One region of the Lactobacillus sp. ESL0259 genome, then DNA from elsewhere that is predicted to be linked to it. Evidence: predicted binding sites of a transcription regulator. Region 1 holds the regulator's gene; the other holds the start of a gene.
What was found. Region 1 encodes HrcA, which represses chaperone genes, less so after heat shock. Its sites were predicted from a motif close to TTAGCACTCNNNNNNNNNGAGTGCTAA; they were not measured.
Positions count from the first base shown of each region.

Region 2: the regulator HrcA is predicted to act here: its motif matches at 3,762-3,788, upstream of F5ESL0259_RS07125 (Hsp20/alpha crystallin family protein).

Region 1 covers NZ_REHP01000006.1:206,296-215,129, forward strand. The annotation lists gene dnaJ (molecular chaperone DnaJ) at 1-1,027, opposite strand, end outside; gene dnaK (molecular chaperone DnaK) at 1,106-2,974, opposite strand; gene grpE (nucleotide exchange factor GrpE) at 2,993-3,586, opposite strand; gene hrcA (heat-inducible transcriptional repressor HrcA) at 3,599-4,648, opposite strand; gene ribF (riboflavin biosynthesis protein RibF) at 4,783-5,715, opposite strand; gene truB (tRNA pseudouridine(55) synthase TruB) at 5,734-6,627, opposite strand; gene F5ESL0259_RS04870 (ribosome-binding factor A) at 6,674-7,036, opposite strand; gene infB (translation initiation factor IF-2) at 7,054-8,834, opposite strand, start outside.
Region 2 covers NZ_REHP01000009.1:242,002-250,835, forward strand. The annotation lists gene F5ESL0259_RS07095 (SOS response-associated peptidase family protein) at 1-373, shown strand, start outside; tRNA gene F5ESL0259_RS07100 (tRNA-Gly) at 533-603, shown strand; gene F5ESL0259_RS07105 (type II CAAX prenyl endopeptidase Rce1 family protein) at 728-1,390, opposite strand; gene F5ESL0259_RS07110 (hypothetical protein) at 1,479-1,850, opposite strand; gene F5ESL0259_RS07115 (Y-family DNA polymerase) at 1,828-3,141, opposite strand; gene greA (transcription elongation factor GreA) at 3,220-3,681, opposite strand; gene F5ESL0259_RS07125 (Hsp20/alpha crystallin family protein) at 3,891-4,316, shown strand; gene F5ESL0259_RS07130 (C1 family peptidase) at 4,455-5,771, shown strand; gene F5ESL0259_RS07135 (nucleoside hydrolase) at 5,871-6,809, opposite strand; gene F5ESL0259_RS07140 (energy-coupling factor ABC transporter ATP-binding protein) at 6,809-7,603, opposite strand; gene F5ESL0259_RS07145 (energy-coupling factor ABC transporter ATP-binding protein) at 7,600-8,436, opposite strand; gene F5ESL0259_RS07150 (energy-coupling factor transporter transmembrane component T) at 8,433-8,834, opposite strand, start outside.

The DNA of each region.
Region 1 (8,834 bases):
CAGGAATCTGCACTTGAACTGTTGTGATCTGATCGCCATTACCATTGCCACGCAAATATGGAACACCTTGGCCTTTAATTGTAAATTTCTTATTTGGCTGCGTGCCAGCGGGAATTTTTAACTCACTCGTCCCGTGAACAGTTTTAACCTTAATTTCATCACCCAAAGTAGCTTGAGCAAAAGAAATTGGCACTGTGGTATAAATTGTGTTGCCCCGGCGTTCAAAATCACGTGATGGTTTAACCCGATAACTAATATACAAATCACCGTAAGGACCACCGTTTTTACCAGCTTCACCTTGGCCTTCATAGCGCAGCTGCTGACCGTTATCAATTCCTGCCGGAATATCAACCTCAATCGTATTTTTACGATCAACAGTGCCTTTACCATGACAAGTCTGACATGGGTGCTGAATAATTACACCGCGTCCCTGACACTTATCACAGACTGTTTGCCGGCGTACAACCCCAAGCATTGATTTTTGGGTTACTGTCATATAGCCACTACCATGGCATTTATCACAGGTAATTGGATGGGTGCCCTTTTCGGCGCCAGTTCCAGAACACGCTGAACAAGTTTCACTGCGTGTGTAACTTACCTGCGTCTTTTTACCGGTAATTGCATCCATAAAATCAATCGACAGGGTATAGTCTAAATCCTGACCGCGTGTTGGCGCTGTTGGATTGGCTTGACGCGTCTGACCACCGCCACCAAAGAAGTCGTTAAAGATGTCACCGAAACCGCCAAAATCACCATCAAAGCCGCCAAAGCCACCTTGACCGGCACCACCAAATCCGCCCTGACCATTGACACCAGCAGCACCAAACTGATCATACTGAGCCTTCTTTTGTTTGTCGTGTAAGACTTCATAGGCCTCATTGACTTTTTTGTATTTTTCTTCAGCCCCTGGTTCATGATTTAAATCGGGATGATATTTCTTAGCTAATTTACGGTAAGCAGAATTAATTTCTTGATCACTGGCATTCCGGTCAACGCCAAGAACGCTATAATAATCTTCTTGTGCCATTTAACAAGCTCCCTACTTTCCAAAATAAAAGAACCACTCTTAGGGCAGTTCTTTCTAACTTGTTTAATTATAAACCCTTTATTTGTCTGGGTCTACTTTATGAAATTCACCATCATTAGCTGAACCGTTATTTGGATTGTCATTTCCAGGTTGTGGTCCTTGAGGGCCAGCCTGCGGGCCTGCTTGACCAGCAGCACCTTGTGGGCCACCATTAGCTTGATACAACTTAACGGCTAAATCTTGAGCAACCTTGGTTAATTCATCTTTCTTTGATTTCATTTCATCCAAGTTGTTGTCTTTTTGCGCTTTCTTCAATGCATCGAGTGCATCTTGAACTTTCTTCGTGTCGTCTTCAGAAATCTTATCGTTACCTTTAACATCCTTCAAGGTCTTTTCAGTAGAGAAGATTAATTGGTCAACTTCATTGCGTAAATCAACTTCTTCTTTCTTCTTCTTATCCTCTTCAGCATGCTCTTCAGCTTCTTTTTGCATCTTCTTAATCTCTTCATCAGACAAACCGGATGAACTCTTGATCGTAATCTTTTGTTCTTTACCAGTGCCCATATCCTTAGCAGAAACATTTACGATGCCGTTTTTGTCAATGTCAAAAGTAACTTGAATTTGTGGTACACCACGTGGTGCGGCAGGAATATCTGTTAATTCGAAGCGACCTAAAGTCTTATCATCTGCTGCCATTGGCCGTTCACCTTGTAAAACATGAACGTCGACAGCTGGCTGGTTATCAGCAGCAGTGGAGAAAATTTGACTCTTAGAAGTTGGAATTGTCGTGTTTTTGTCGATTAACTTAGTGAAGACACCACCCATGGTTTCAATTCCAAGAGACAATGGTGTAACATCAAGTAAAACAACGTCCTTGACATCGCCGGAAATAACCCCACCTTGAATGGCAGCACCTAAGGCAACAGCTTCATCAGGGTTAATTGAATGGTCTGGGTCTTTGCCTGACCACTTCTTAACTGCATCTTGAACAGCAGGAATACGGGTTGAACCACCATTCAAAATAACCTTATCAATATCATTAACACTTAATTCAGCGTCTCTTAAAGCATTATCAAATGGAATCTTAGTCTTTTCAACTAAATCAGCAGTCAACTCATCAAACTTGGCCCGGGTTAAATCAGCTTCCAAATGCAGTGGACCTGATTCACCAGCAGAGATGAATGGTAGCGAAATATGAGTTGAAGATACACCAGAAAGGTCCTTCTTGGCTTTTTCAGCAGCATCCTTTAACCGCTGCATGGCCATCTTGTCTTTAGTTAAGTCAACTCCGTTTTCATCTTTGAAGTTGTTAACTAACCAGTCAATGATCTTGTTATCAAAATCATCACCACCCAGGTGCGTGTCACCATTAGTTGACAGTACTTGGAAAACACCATCACCTAATTGCAAAACTGAAACATCGAAAGTACCACCGCCGAGGTCGTAAACTAAGACTTTTTCATCTTCTGCGTCCTTGTCCAAACCATATGCAAGTGAAGATGCAGTAGGTTCATTAATAATTCTCTTAACATCTAAACCAGCTATTTTACCAGCATCCTTGGTAGCTTGACGCTGAGCGTCATTAAAGTATGCAGGTACAGTAATAACAGCATCGGTTACTTTCTCGCCCAAATAATCTTCAGAGAATTTCTTGATATACTGCAAGATCATTGCTGAAATTTCCTGTGGTGTATAAGCTTTATCACCAATTTTGACCTTGTAATCAGTTTCGCCCATATGACGCTTAATAGAAGAAATAGTATTGGGATTGGTAATTGCTTGTCTTTTGGCAACTTCACCAACTTGGATTTCTCCATCTTTAAAAGCAACTACTGAAGGGGTAGTGCGATTTCCTTCTGGGTTAGTAATAATTTTGGGTTCTTTACCCTCCAAAACGGCAACTGCTGAGTTAGTAGTTCCGAGGTCAATTCCGATAACTTTTGACATTGATATGCTTCCTTTCAATTATTGTGCTACAACAACCATAGCTGGTCTTAAAGTACGATCTTTGTACAAGTATCCCTTTTGTAAAACTCGTACAACATGATCTTTTTGATCATCATTTTCAGCTGCAACGGTTTGAACAGCTTGGTGTAAATTGGGATCAAATTTGACACCTTCAGCTATAATTTCACTGATACCGTGATCTTTCATCGCTTTAACCAGTGAATCAAGTGTCATCTGGACACCTTTTTTAAGCTGTTTTGATGCTTCGTCATCGACTTTAGTAGCTAAAGCTCTTTCTAAATTATCCATCGCTGGCAAAACATCTTTAGCTAAGGATTGAGACTCATATTTGATAAGCTGCGCTCTTTCTTTATTGTAGCGATTTTGCATATTTTGCATCTCAGCTTGACTGCGCAAATACTTATCTTCCAGATCGTCTTTTTCTTTTTGCAATTGAGTCAAATTACGCTGCAATTTACTTTCCAAAGACTCTGGTTTCTTTTCTTCGTTAGCCTTAGTCTTAGAATTTTCTACTTCTGTCTTTGACTTTTTATGCTCATCTTTTTTTGGCTCTTTTTTTGAGTTTTTACTATTATTTTCTTCTTTACTCACGGCTAACCTCCTTTATTTGAATCTACCATAATAATCAAGTAATTTTTTAGATAGTTCGTTTCTGAAATACTCGAGTAATCCAATCACCTGAGAATACGGCATATTATCAGGGCCAAGTAAAGCAATTATGCCCTTTCCATGAGAGCCAACGCTGTACTCTGCCGTAAGCAGACTGTAATCCTTTAACAAATCATTTGATAATTCGGATCCTAAACTAACTCGAACCGGATACCTGTCGCTTTTCAAATTTTGCCTATTGTCCAAAATACTGGAAATCAAATCATTATGCTCAATCATTTCATAGAGCGATCTTAAGTTTGAAATATCGTCCAGAGAAATGTTGTTAAGCAGGTTAATCTGGCCATCAACATAGGTTTGCTCACTGGCAGCATCGTTAATAACATCCTCGACCAAATTAATCAGTTCAGAGACATGAGCAACTTTAAGTTTATTGCCCAAAGTCTTTTTAAGATAGTCTGGAGTAACTTGATCTAAAGTTTTGCCCACCAGCTGATCGTTAATCATGCGCACAGCCTGTTCAATTTCATCACCATTAACATTATAAGGTAAAGTATAAACCTGGTCATGAACGTCACCATCACTAGTTCCTAAGACAGCCATAATCTGTCTGTTAAACAATGGCACGATACGAAAACCAGTAATAGTTAATTCACTATTTTCAGGACCTTCCGCAAATGCTGTGTAATTGGTTAGATCCGATAAAATTTTGACAGCTGCCTGAACGATGTCGTTAACCTGATGAAACGGTTGATCAAGCTGACTAATGATTCGCTTGTATACAGAAGATGAAATTTTTAAAGGTTCAACTAAATTGTCAAGATAGTAGCGGTAGCCTTCAGTTGAAGGCACGCGGCCACTAGACAAATGAGTTTTCTCAATCAAACCCTTATCTTCTAAAACAGCCATTTCGTTACGAATAGTAGCACTTGAAACCTTAATAGGCAGTTGATTCATAACAGTTTTCGACCCAACAGGATCATGTGTCTGCGTAAAATCATTGATAATTGTTTTTAAAATTAATTCTTGACGTTCGGTCAACATAAATATCGCCCTCACTTTTAGCACTCAATCTGATTAGGTGCTAACAATTTATATGATACTAGCTTTTAGCAGAATGTCAAGTTGAGTGCTAACTTTTTTCTTAAAAACGTCAATCGTTTTTTCAGTATCATTAATTAATTCATCGCAGCAAAATAATTTTTAATTTCAGCCTCGTCTTGACTCATTTGTTGTGTTAGCTCTTTTAAATTGGCAAATTTAATTTCACCACGGGTATACTTATACCATTTAATTACCATTTCCTCATCATAGGCTTCCTGATCAAAGCCAAATAAGTTTGACTCAATATAAAGCTTTTTCCCTTGATTGATAGTCACATTATAGCCTACACTTGTCATTGAGTCATACCACTTACCACAAATCTTAGTTTTAGTCGCATATACGCCAATTTTAGGAACAGCCTTGTCATCAGTCCAAACCAAATTAGCTGTAGGAAAACCGAGTTTATGACCATTGCGCAAACCGTGACCTACGTAGCCTGACATAACATAGGGAAAGCCTAACAACTTAGCGGCTAATTCCATATTTCCGCTAGTTATCGCTTTTTTGATTTCCGTAGAACCAATTTTTTGACCATCATAAGACTGCTTAGGGACATTAATTATATTGAACCTTCCCTTAGCAAACTTAGGGAAATTTTTCATATTAGCAGTATCTTTAGGACCATAGGTGTAGTCAAAACCAGCTACGACAGTGTCTGCGTGTAATTTAACTATTATATTATCAACAAATTCCTGAGCCGTAAGTTTACTAAATGCTTCATTAAAATGCATCACCAGCAAATAATCAACTTTGAGTTTTTGCATCTTGTAGGCTTTTTCTGCAAGCGTATCTATGTAAGTAACTTTTTTATTTTGATAGACTTCTTTCGGATGACGATCAAACGTCATTACCACTAGTGGCAAATGTTTTTGCGTTGCCTTTTCTTTTGCAATTTTGATTAATTCTTGATGTCCGCGATGAACTCCATCGAAGAAACCTAAAGCAAGAATAATATTTTGGGGAATTATGTTTTCCTTAAAGGGGTATGTTAAATGGATAATTTCCATAATAAGACCTTCATTCACCTATTCATTTTGTAAAAGCATTAAATAAGGGCGATAAATGGTACCATCTTTGCGATATATTGCCTTAACTTTATTATTGTAACGTAATGCCACCTTTTTTGCATTCGTTTTCAAAGAAATAGCTGCACCATTTTTAACTTTAGACCATAATTTATCATCAAGATCCATTTGCACGTAATTCCTAAAAAAAGAATCAATTGGTTGAATAATTTGATCAATTAATTTAGGATCTTCGGTAATTTCAGAAAGTTTTACAGACTGACTAATATCAAAACCTGAACTAGATATGCGGCGCAAACTTTTCATTACTGCTGGTATTTTCAGTTGGGTACCTAAATCATTTATTAAAGATCGAACGTAGGTTCCTTTACTACATTCGATTTCAAAGTCAAACATTTCTTGACCTTTTTCTTTATCAAAGATAGGTTCATTTACAAGATTATAAGCAAAAATTTTAACTTGCCTTTTAGGTCGTTCTACCTCAATGCCAGCTCGTGCATATTCATATAAATGCCTACCGTTAACCCTCACAGCAGAATAGATCGGCGGCACCTGTTCAATTTGTCCCACAAATTCTTGCATTGCATCTTTTATCTCAGTTGATTTGACTTTATTCGTGATCTTTTTGCTAGCTGTTATTTTGCCGCTAATATCGCAACTATCGGTGGCAAAACCAAGTATTCCCTGGCCGATATATCTTTTATTTTGAGTATGCATTAACTCAATTAATTTAGTAGCCTGTCCTATTGCGACTGGTAAAACACCTGTAACATCAGGATCAAGAGTACCAGCATGACCTATTTTCTTAATGTGCAAGACTTTGCGTAATTGATAGACAACATCAGCACTCGTCATGCCTTTTTCTTTGTCTATCACCAATATACCATTTAACATTTTTCCCGTACCTTAACCATGAAAAAAGCGCCTAACAGCGCTTTTATTAATTATTTCGATTTTCATCCTGCTTTTTAACTTCAGCAATTAACCGATCAATTTTGCTACCGTATTTAACTGAATTATCTCGTTTAAATATTAATTCAGGAACTTTGTAGACAGTTAAGACTTGACCCAACAAATGCCGCATCATGCCCTTTGCCTTATTTAAACCAGCTGCAGCCTCTTCTTCCTTTTTAGCATCTTCTGAAAGAATACTGTAGTAAACAGTAGCATACGAGAGATCATTAGTGCATTCAACTGCTGTAATAGTAACGTCATTAACACGTGGATCACGAATATTTTTGCGCAAAATTTTCGTTAATTCACGGAGGATTTCTCCTTCAACACGACCAATTCTGTGTTTCATACTTTCCTCCCAGTTAATTACTCTGGTTTGACTTCTTGCTTTTCAACGGCTTCCATTTCATCACCAATTTTGATATCATTGTAGCCCTCAATTGTTAAACCACAGTCAAACCCTTGTTTAACCATTTTAGCATCATCTTTAAATCTTTTAAGTGATGCCACTTTTCCAGTATATATTACAACACCGTCACGAATCAAATTGATTTCAGAATCTTTTGAAACATAACCAGAATCGACAAAGGCACCAGCAATTGTTCCTATCTTTGAAACCTTCCAAGTTTCCCGTACAGTCAAATTGCCCACAACCTTATCTTCATAAGTTGGTTCAAGCATACCCTTCATCGCTGCTTTAACATCGTCAATAGCCTTGTATATGATGCTATACAGACGAATATCTACACCATCTGTTTCAGCTTGTGACTTTGCGGTAGCTGTTGGACGAACATTAAAGCCAATTATGAATGCATTCGAAGCGCCAGCCAAGGTAACATCTGATTCATTTACAGCACCAACTCCAGCATGAATGATGTTTACACGCACACCTTCAACTTCTATCTTTTCAAGTGACTGCTGTAAAGCCTCTACAGAACCTTGAACATCCGCTTTTAAGACAACATTTACTTCCTTCATGTTTTCTTTTTTCATTGTGTCAAACAGGTTATCAAGAGTAACATGTTGAACATTTTCACGAGATTGTTGCAAAGCTTGTTGCGCTCTTTGTTCACCAACACTTCTAGCCGTCTTTTCATCATCGAACACTACTATTTTATCAGCAGATTCTGGAACATCATTTAATCCGGTAATTTCTACTGGCATTGATGGAGTAGCCTTTTCGACTTGACGACCGCGGTCATTAGTCATAACACGAACTCTACCAAAGCGGTTCCCAACTACAATTGGATCGCCAACTTTTAGTGTTCCTTGTTGAACCAAAAGGTCGGCAACAGGACCACGTCCACGAGAAAGTCTGGCTTCAATAACAGTACCAATTGCTTTTTGCGTTGGGTCTGCTTTCAATTCCATCACATCCGCTTGCAAAAGGATCATTTGCAAAAGTTCATCAACATTTTCACCAGTTTTAGCAGAAATGTTAACAAATATTGTGTCACCACCGTAATTTTCCGGAATTAAATTGTACTTCATTAACTGCTCAGTAACATGCTCAGGGTTTGCTCCCGGAACATCCATCTTGTTAATGGCAACAATAATTGGAACTTTAGCACTTTTAGCATGATCAATTGCTTCAACAGTTTGAGGCATTACACCGTCATCTGCAGCAACAACCAAGACAACAATATCGGTAATTTCTGCTCCACGTTCACGCATATTTGAGAATGCGGCATGTCCTGGTGTATCCAAGAAAGTAATTGGCTGATTATCAACTCTTACCTGATAAGCACCAATTTTTTGAGTAATTCCTCCAGCTTCATGAGCCGAAACATGCGTATGACGTAAACGATCAAGCAGTGTTGTCTTACCATGGTCAACGTGTCCCATAATAGTAACTACTGGTGGGCGTTTAATTAAATGCTTAGATTTCAGAGAAGCTTTCATTCTCTTGTCATAAAGATTATCAATGTCAGATATATCCTCATGCACCTTTTCTTGAGCATTAATATTATATTCAGCCGCTACTAACTCTATTGCATCTTTATCAAGGGATTGATTTTGATTAGTCATGACACCCAGCATAAATAATTTTTTGACTATTTCAGCTGGCTCTCTGTGCAAAATTTTTCCTAAGTCTTGAGCATTCATACCCACTTCGTAAACCAGAGTATCTGGTAATGGCCGCTCTT
Region 2 (8,834 bases), on a different contig from region 1:
TGAACGCTTCTTTGAAGAAAAAAGATCAATGTGGGATTCTTCTTTTGCCAAATCTCGCTGCATTATAATCGCCAAGCAATTTTTTGAATCCGGTCATGAAACCTATCTGGGTGAAAATAACCATCATTATCACGAACGCTTCAGTTTTAAAAATGCGAATGCCGCACTGACATTAATAGCCGGAATCTATCAAAAAGATCATTTTTCAATGGTTACTACTAAACCTAACGCGTCTTATGCCCCAATTCATGACCGTATGCCCCTAGTTATTCAAGCAGATGAATTGCGCCAATGGCTGTTTCAAAACTTCTCATCATTAGTTGATCGCAATCAGTTGGAGCTTGATTCTGTCAAAATGCCCCATAGAAAGTAATTACTCTTAAATTTTTCTATCACTTATTATTACGCAAATAAAGCTAAAACACGCTAAAATACTATTAGATTTAGATATGTTTTTTTATCTAGCTAGTTTTTAAAAATTAAAAACAAAACTTGGTTTCGCAAGCGAAACATGGTAAACTGTTTGAGTAATGCGGGTATAGTTTAATGGTAAAATGTTAGCTTCCCAAGCTGAAGATGCGGGTTCGATTCACGCTATCCGCTTAATTAAAAGGCAATGGCTTCAAAAGTCATTGCCTTTTTACTCTACGCAGATAATTAAAACCAAAAAAATTCCCCAAATTTCGGACAAAATTTAGGGAATTATTTCATGTGCTAAGCTTCTATTTTAAGTCATAATTATTAAGATAATGCCATTTAGCACCGCTAAATAAATTGGCATCCATAAAGTTTGAGTATAAAGGTAAGACCAGGCAAAAAGCCCACCGAGTACAACGTTAACTACTAATAGTAACAGTGAATTTTGCCAATTAAGTAAGCTGAACAAGATACCAGAAGTAAGTATGCCCAGAATTGCTGTTAAGACAGTGTTACTTCTAAACGCATAATTAAACAAAAATCCAGTAATTAAAAATTCTTGCAGTATTGGCAAAACTATCCCTATTGCAGCTAGTAAAAACCAGTAGGTTAAACTTGCTTCATGGTGTAAATAAGCAATTTGAAAATTATATAATTTTAATCTGCCGTAGGATTGGAGCCAGGAAACACTAATACGTAATGCCGTTACCACAGCAGTCAAACCAATTATTAAACCAAAATTGTTCAGCCAGGAGCCCCCAAAACTACGGTCAAAAAAGCGCTGTTCTCTATTAAAACGATAAATAAAAAACAATGAAACCATCAGCGAGATAGTTGCAAATAAGATTAAATCCCAAATATGAATCGGTGAATTAGCAGTAACTAGCTTAATCACGCCGACAACCATCAAATAGCTAATAAAATAAACAAAATAGCGTATAATGTTGCCTTGCCTCGATGCTGGTGTATTCACAAAAATTACCTCTATACTATTATGTACCTTACAAATTTCATATTATAGCAAAAAAAGCAATCTATATAAAATATCAAGAAAATTTTTCTCAATCGACACTGATATTGTTGATATCTTCTAGCGCAATTTTTTGACCAGCAACAATAATACCATCTTCACTATAGCCACTGACAAAACCGACAATATCTGCGGGCAGCTGATCATCGCTGTTCATGACCTTAACTTGCAGGTGAACCATGCGGTGATTACCATACGCCTTAAGGAGTTGCAGGCTTATTTCTTCCATACTCATAGTTTGTTTAGCGGGATGCTTCACGCTGCGCTTTTGCTTATCTTTATTAATTGCCATTGTATGATCGCTTAAAAAGAAGCCTTGCCACTTTTTCATTTTGCGATCTTGATAGTTTTTAAAAAAGTCTGTGACAATTTTATCAAAATCATTCATATGCATTTCCGCCATTATGCCCGCCAACTAAACTGCTACGCCTGATTGCTGTTGCACCTTTAGCCAAACTCGATGCCTTGACCAAACTGGTAAAGCCATATTTCTTTCTGATTCTATCAATAGTTATATTTATAGTCCGTTTTTTTATCTGCTCAGAAGCTGGAACAAAGAAGGTCAATTGCTGGCAGGTATCCGGCTCTAAACGACTGCAGTTAACCCCTAAAGCACGGACTGTTTCGCCATGCCAATTTTTACGAAAAAGTGCCAGTACTTCTTGCACTAACAAGTCATTATCATTGGTCGGACAAATTTTTTGCTGCACATTAAAGCCCTTGCGCCTGCCATCTTGTTCATACCTGGAAAAGCCGACAAATAAACTAATGCAGCCAGCTTGCAAGCGGTGTGCCCGTATTCTGGCACCTACCTGCTCGCCAATTTCACGTATGACTATCTCAATCTCCCGCTGATCTGTATAGTCACGGTTTAAAATCTGTGAATTGCCGTAATTTTTCATTATGGGAAAATATTTTTCGCTAATAATGCTGCGATCCACCCCCCAGCTGATTGCAAATAACTGGTCACCAATCACGCCAAATTCTTTTTTTAAGATTGCTGGATCAGTATGTGCCAATTCATACATATTATTAATATGTAACCGACGCAAACGGACAGCTATTCTTTTGCCAATCCCCCAAACATCTTCCAGATCTTTAATTTGCCAAATAGTATCAGGTACATCAATATAATGCCAATAATCAATCATTGAACAACGATGTTTAGCAGAAATATCCATGGCTAATTTGGCTAGCAATGGATTTTCTCCTATTCCGCAAGTAGTGTAAAGTCCAATTTTTGATTTGATTTCTACCTGAATTTTGCGTGCTACCAGATACGGATCGTTGCCAAACAAACGCCATGACTTAGTCATATCAATCATGCTTTCATCAATAGAATAAACATGGATATCCTCATCAGCAGCATACTTTTGAAAAATTGCCAATACCTGCATGCTGCGCTTGATATATAAATTCATATGAGGTTCTACTAAAATCAAATCCGGCGCTTCTTTTTTGGTGGGTAAATCACGTACCCGCATGACGTTAGTCAACCCATATTTCTTTTTCGCTAATGGTGAAGCCGCCATAATTAGCCCCGAGCCGTAATTTGTATGCGGCTGATGCGAAACTACTGCCAACACAGCTTTCATTGGGTTTAGACCTAATTGAAGTGCCTCACAACTAGCAAAGAATGATTTGTTATCAATCATAAAAATTAACCGGTGTGGTTCATAACGGTAATCATACATTGCTTTCACTTCCTATTGCAAACTTACGTTCGCTAAAATAAATTATACAAACACAAGTTCGAATAATCAAGCAAAAATTTATTCGATTTTTGCAATAGTAACTTGATACTCACCGGCAGGTGCTGCAACACTTACAGTTTGACCAGCTTCTTTTTTCATAATTGCTTGACCCAGAGGTGAGTCAAACGCAACTTTTCCTGCTCCAATATCAGCTTCCATACGGCCGACAACCTGGTATGTTTCAGTTTCTGGGTCGTCAGCAAATTTTAATGTGACCGTCTTGCCTAAATCTACTTTGCCGTCATCCTTCTTCTCAATAATTTCGGCATATTTCAACTGCTTTTCCAGATAACGCAGACGACTTTGAAGATGACCTAAATCACGTTTGGCCTCCGTATATTCGGTATTTTCCGATAAGTCGCCTAAAGAGCGGGCTTCCTGTAAAATTTTAATTCTTCTGGGCCTATCCTTTTTTAAACTGGCTATTTCATCTTTAATTTTTTGGTAACCCTTGGGCGTCATTTTTTGATAATAAACCAAAATATTCTCTCCTAATTATGTTCTTAAAAATATTATCCACAAGCTATAAATACCAATTTAAAGCTATAAATTATAATTATTTAGCACTCTAAAAATAATAGTGCTAATTATTTCCTTTTTATTAATCTGCATACTATAATAATAATTGTAAGGAAGAAATGAAAGTCTTCTGATACAAATATATAAATTTCGAAAGGAAGTTTTTTACTATGGCAAATGATATGATGAATCGGCACAATGACCTATTTGATGCGATGAACGATTGGTTTGATCTTCCGAGAAAATTTTTTGACGATAACGAAGTAGCAAAATTAATGCAATCAGATGTTGTTGAAAACGACAAAGAATATGTGATCAAAGTTGATATGCCTGGAATGGACAAGGACAAAATTCACCTAAATTATAATAATGGTATTTTGAGCGTATCCGGCTCAAGAAAATCATTTAAGGATATGTCTTCTAAGGATAACAGTATTATCCACCGTGAAAGAAGCGAAGGTCACATTTCACGCAGCTTCAGATTACCAAATGTAGTTGCAAGTGACATTCACGCCAAATACGATAACGGTGTATTGACTATTACCTTGCCAAAGCAGCAAGCCGGTGCAAATGATAACTCAATCCAAATTGATTAACTTATTACCACATTGCATAAGTTTTAAATAAATTACTAATACAATTCTCTAAAGCGAGTTCAGCTATTGAACTCGCTTTTATTTTAGCTTAAAATATATAGTAATTTAAAAATAGATTAAAAAAGGAGAATTTATTTTATGGCTCATAAATTAACTGTCCAAGAGTTGGAAGAATTTGCCGCAAACTTTAATGAAAAACCACAAAATCAAGTTGTTGCTCGAGCAGCTCAAAAAAGTGGTGTTTTAACAGCTGCTTACAATGAACGCGTTCAAGGTGAATTGACCCGTGTATTTTCAACTGAACTTGACACAGAAAATGTTACTAATCAACGTCAATCAGGTCGCTGCTGGGAATTTGCTACTTTAAACATCTTACGCCACAATTTTGGTAAAAAATATCACTGCAAGAATTTCACTTTCTCACAAAGCTACAACTTCTTCTGGGATAAAATTGAACGGGCAAATATTTTTTATGACAATATCTTAGACACAGCAGACGAACCACTCGATTCACGTACTGTTAAAGCCCACCTAGATGGTGCAGGCGAAGATGGTGGCCAATTCCACATGGGTGCCGCTTTAATTGAAAAATATGGTGTCGTTCCTTCTTATGCAATGCCTGAAAGTTTTAATACCAATAATACTAACGGCTTTGCCAAAGCTTTGGGTGATAAGTTGAAGAAGGATGCTCTGGTCTTGCGTAAGTTAAAACAGGCCGGTAAAGATGATGAGATCGAAAAAGCCCGTAAGCAATTCTTAAGTGAAGTTTACCAGATGACCGCAATTGCAGTCGGTGAACCACCTAAGAAATTTGATTTGGAATATCGTGATGACGATAAGAAATATCACCTGGATAAAGATTTAACTCCACTGGAATTTTTGCATAAATACATGGATGACGTTGATTTTAATGACTATGTCGTACTGTCTAACGCTCCAGACCATGAATATGATAAATTATACGGTCTACCTTTTGAAGATAACGTTGAGGGGTCATACCGCATCAAATTCTTAAACGTGCCAATGGAATACTTGGAAACTGCAGCTGTTAACCAGTTAAAAGACGGCGAAGCAGTTTGGTTTGGGAATGATGTTGGTGAACAAAGCGACCGTAAGAAGGGCTATCTTGACAGTGATTTGTATCAACTAAGCGAACTCTTTGGCGTAGACCTTAAGATGTCCAAGGCTGATCGTTTGCGCACTGGTGCAGGCGCTTCTACTCACGCAATGACTTTAGTTGGTGTAGATGAAGACGGTGGACATGTTCGCCAATGGAAGGTTGAAAACTCCTGGGGCGAAAAGAATGGCGACAAAGGATTCTTTGTTATGAACAACGACTGGTTTAAAGATTATGTTTACGAAGTTGTTGTCCACAAGAAGTACCTGACACCAGAGCAAGTAGCTATAGCAGAAGGTCCAATTACTGATTTGCCAGCTTGGGATTCACTCGCTTAAATTAATTTATACCTAATAAAAAAGACGAAATTCACAATAGAATTTCGTCTTTTTGTCTATTTAAAAACAATTATGTAATAAAATTGACTGCTTTTAATTTCAATTGACTAATTTTTGGTCCAAAAACTGCAAACCTTTTTGCAAAAGAGCAAAAAATAGCTTTTTAGTCATTTTTTTAATTAGTACATTATGGGCTGCTTTATTCTCGTCTTTTCCCTTAGCAATATACGTTTGCCCATATGCATCTCCGTGATTAGTATTAACTTTAATGTTGGCTGGAACGGCCTCAAAAAATTCTGGCCAAATTGCATACTCCATTGCAACTAGGTCGTGTACAGGTGCAGCCGTAAAACCAAATTGTTCACCTGATTTTTGATAAAAATGTAACAGGTTCCCTGCCAATTTAGATGCTGGACCACCAAATTGAAGACTTGCTATTTCCTTTTTAGTAATAGTAATTTTTTCAGTTACATCTAAACCCGCCATGATCACTTCCAAAGATGAACTAAAGACAATTTGCGCCGCTTCAGGGTCAGTCCAAATATTGAATTCAGCTAAGTCAGTAACGTTGCCGTGATCTATACCTCCGCCCATAATAACTATTTTAGCTATTTTAGGTATAATTTCGGGAAAAGTTTTAATTAATAACGCGATGTTTGTGAGCGGTCCCGTAGCAACAATAGTCACCTTTTGAGACTGCTTTTTCAACATATTTGCCATAAAACAAATTGCATTGTCATCTTCAACCGGATAAGCATATTTATTTAAACTATCTGAGCCATCCATACCAGTGCTGCCATGAGCTTTTGCCTGCACGTGTAATTGATTAAGCAGTGGCCCTGCTTGTCCTTGAACTAACGGAATGTGTTGCTTACAAAAGGCTAGTAAGTAGCCCGCATTTTGCGTTACCAAATTAATATTCTGATTGCCGCCAACTGTGGAAACACATAAAACCTTTACCTTATCAGGATTACCTAAAGCAGTTAATAAAGCCATCGCGTCATCTTGACCAGGATCGCAGTCATATAAAATATCCATTAATTTACCACTCTTAGTAGATCTGTAACTGTTAAGACGTTGCTAAACCCTAGTTTTTTTGCCAGTTGACCAATTACTGGCGGTTCTAATTTACTCTTACGTAAAAGAGACTCATCACTAAAAATTTCTGCAGGAGAACCTTCTTTTTGCTTATGAGCCTGAGCAAAAACTATCACGCGTTTAAAATTATTAACTACAAAGCTCATGTCGTGTGTAATTGTAATCACTAGCTTATGCATGCTTGTTAGTTTTTTGATAATTTTATTTAAACGTATAATTGAGTTATGATCCTGCCCTGCGGTTGGTTCATCAAAGACCATAACTTCTGGGTTCATAGCTATAATTGCCGCAATTGTAACAAATTTTCTTTGAGAATAAGGTAAATTATATGGATGTTCATTTAATTTATTATCCAAGTGACACAGTCTAGCAGCGTCTTTTACCCTGGTAGTTATTTCCGTTTGTGGCAGCTTTTGCTTTTTTAGCGAAAATGCAATTTCTTTTTCAACTGAATCTTGAAAAATCTGCTCATCAGGATTTTGAAACACATACCCAACATGGTGAGATAATTGAGCTACACTGATTCCTTTAGTATCTTTGCCATCGAGTAAAACTCGACCCTTATCAGGTCTAATCAATCCGTTCATCATTTTTACAGTAGTAGTTTTACCAGCACCATTTTGTCCGATAATAGCTACTGCCTCACCTAGTTCAAATTCTAAATTGACACTTTCAACTGCATTATTTTTATTATCATACGAATAACTGACATCTTGCAGACTTAAGTAACTCATGCTCTAGCTTCCTTTAACATTTCATATGCTTCATCAACCGTAACAGGAACTTGTTTTGATTTGGGATATTTTTTTAAATAGAAAGCTGATACTTCTGGAATCTGTCCACCTGCAGCTACTACTTTTTCATCACTAAAAACATGATGTGTTTCTCCTTTAACCACAAGTTGTCCGTCTTGGATCACTGCAATTTCATCACAAACTTGTGCTAGTAAATCAACTTTATGATCAACAATAATTATGGTCTTACCTTGCTTTTTCAAGTTTTTGACAATATTATACACAGCTAATGTCGAGCTGGGATCCAGCTGTGAAGTAGGCTCATCTAAAATAATTAATTCTGGATCTAATACAATAACTGAAGCCAGAGCTACCATTTGTTTTTGACCACCAGATAAATCATAAGGATTCTGATTACGTATTTTTTCTAAGTTTAATAATTTTATGACCTGCTCAACTTTTTCATTAGCTTCTTCTCTGGGAACAGACAAGTTCTCCAGTCCATAACCTATTTCATCATAAACTGTATATTTAACGCCAGTTATTTGTGTAAACGGATTTTGAAAAGCATAACCAATTTTTTGTGCCAGTCTGCCCAGGTTAGAAGTATCCAGCGGTTTGTCTTCAAAGATAACCTTTCCTTCAAGTTCGCCTTTATAAAAAGCAGGAATAAAGCCACGCATTATATTGCACACAGTCGTTTTACCAGAACCATTGCTACCAATAACACCCAATACTTCACCTGGCTCAACCTTTAATGACAGATCTTTAATCGTTAGGTCTGAAGTTAACGGATAGCGATAATTGATATGTTGCAGTTCTATTAAGCTCATAGAAATTTACCTCCCCAAATAACAAAAACAACCAAGATTAAACAGAGTATTATGTCTAATAAATAATCGATTTTCTTTTTAGAGATATGATGCAAAGTTGTCCGGGGAGTTGGATTAGAAAAGCCACGTGCCTGTAACGTTAAAACTTTTTCTTCATTTTGCTCAACAGAAGATAAAACTAAAGGCCCCATCATTGGTATAAATGTCTTTATTCTTTGCCATAATGAACCCGTAGTTTCTACTCCTCTTGCTTGCTGTGCCTCACTAATGATATTTGACTGCCACATTAATTGGGGAACAACCTGAATAGTTGAAGCTAAAACAAAGATAGCTTTTTTAGGCAACTTAGTTTGATCCAGAGCTTGGATGATAACATCGCTGGAAGTAACCAAAAAATA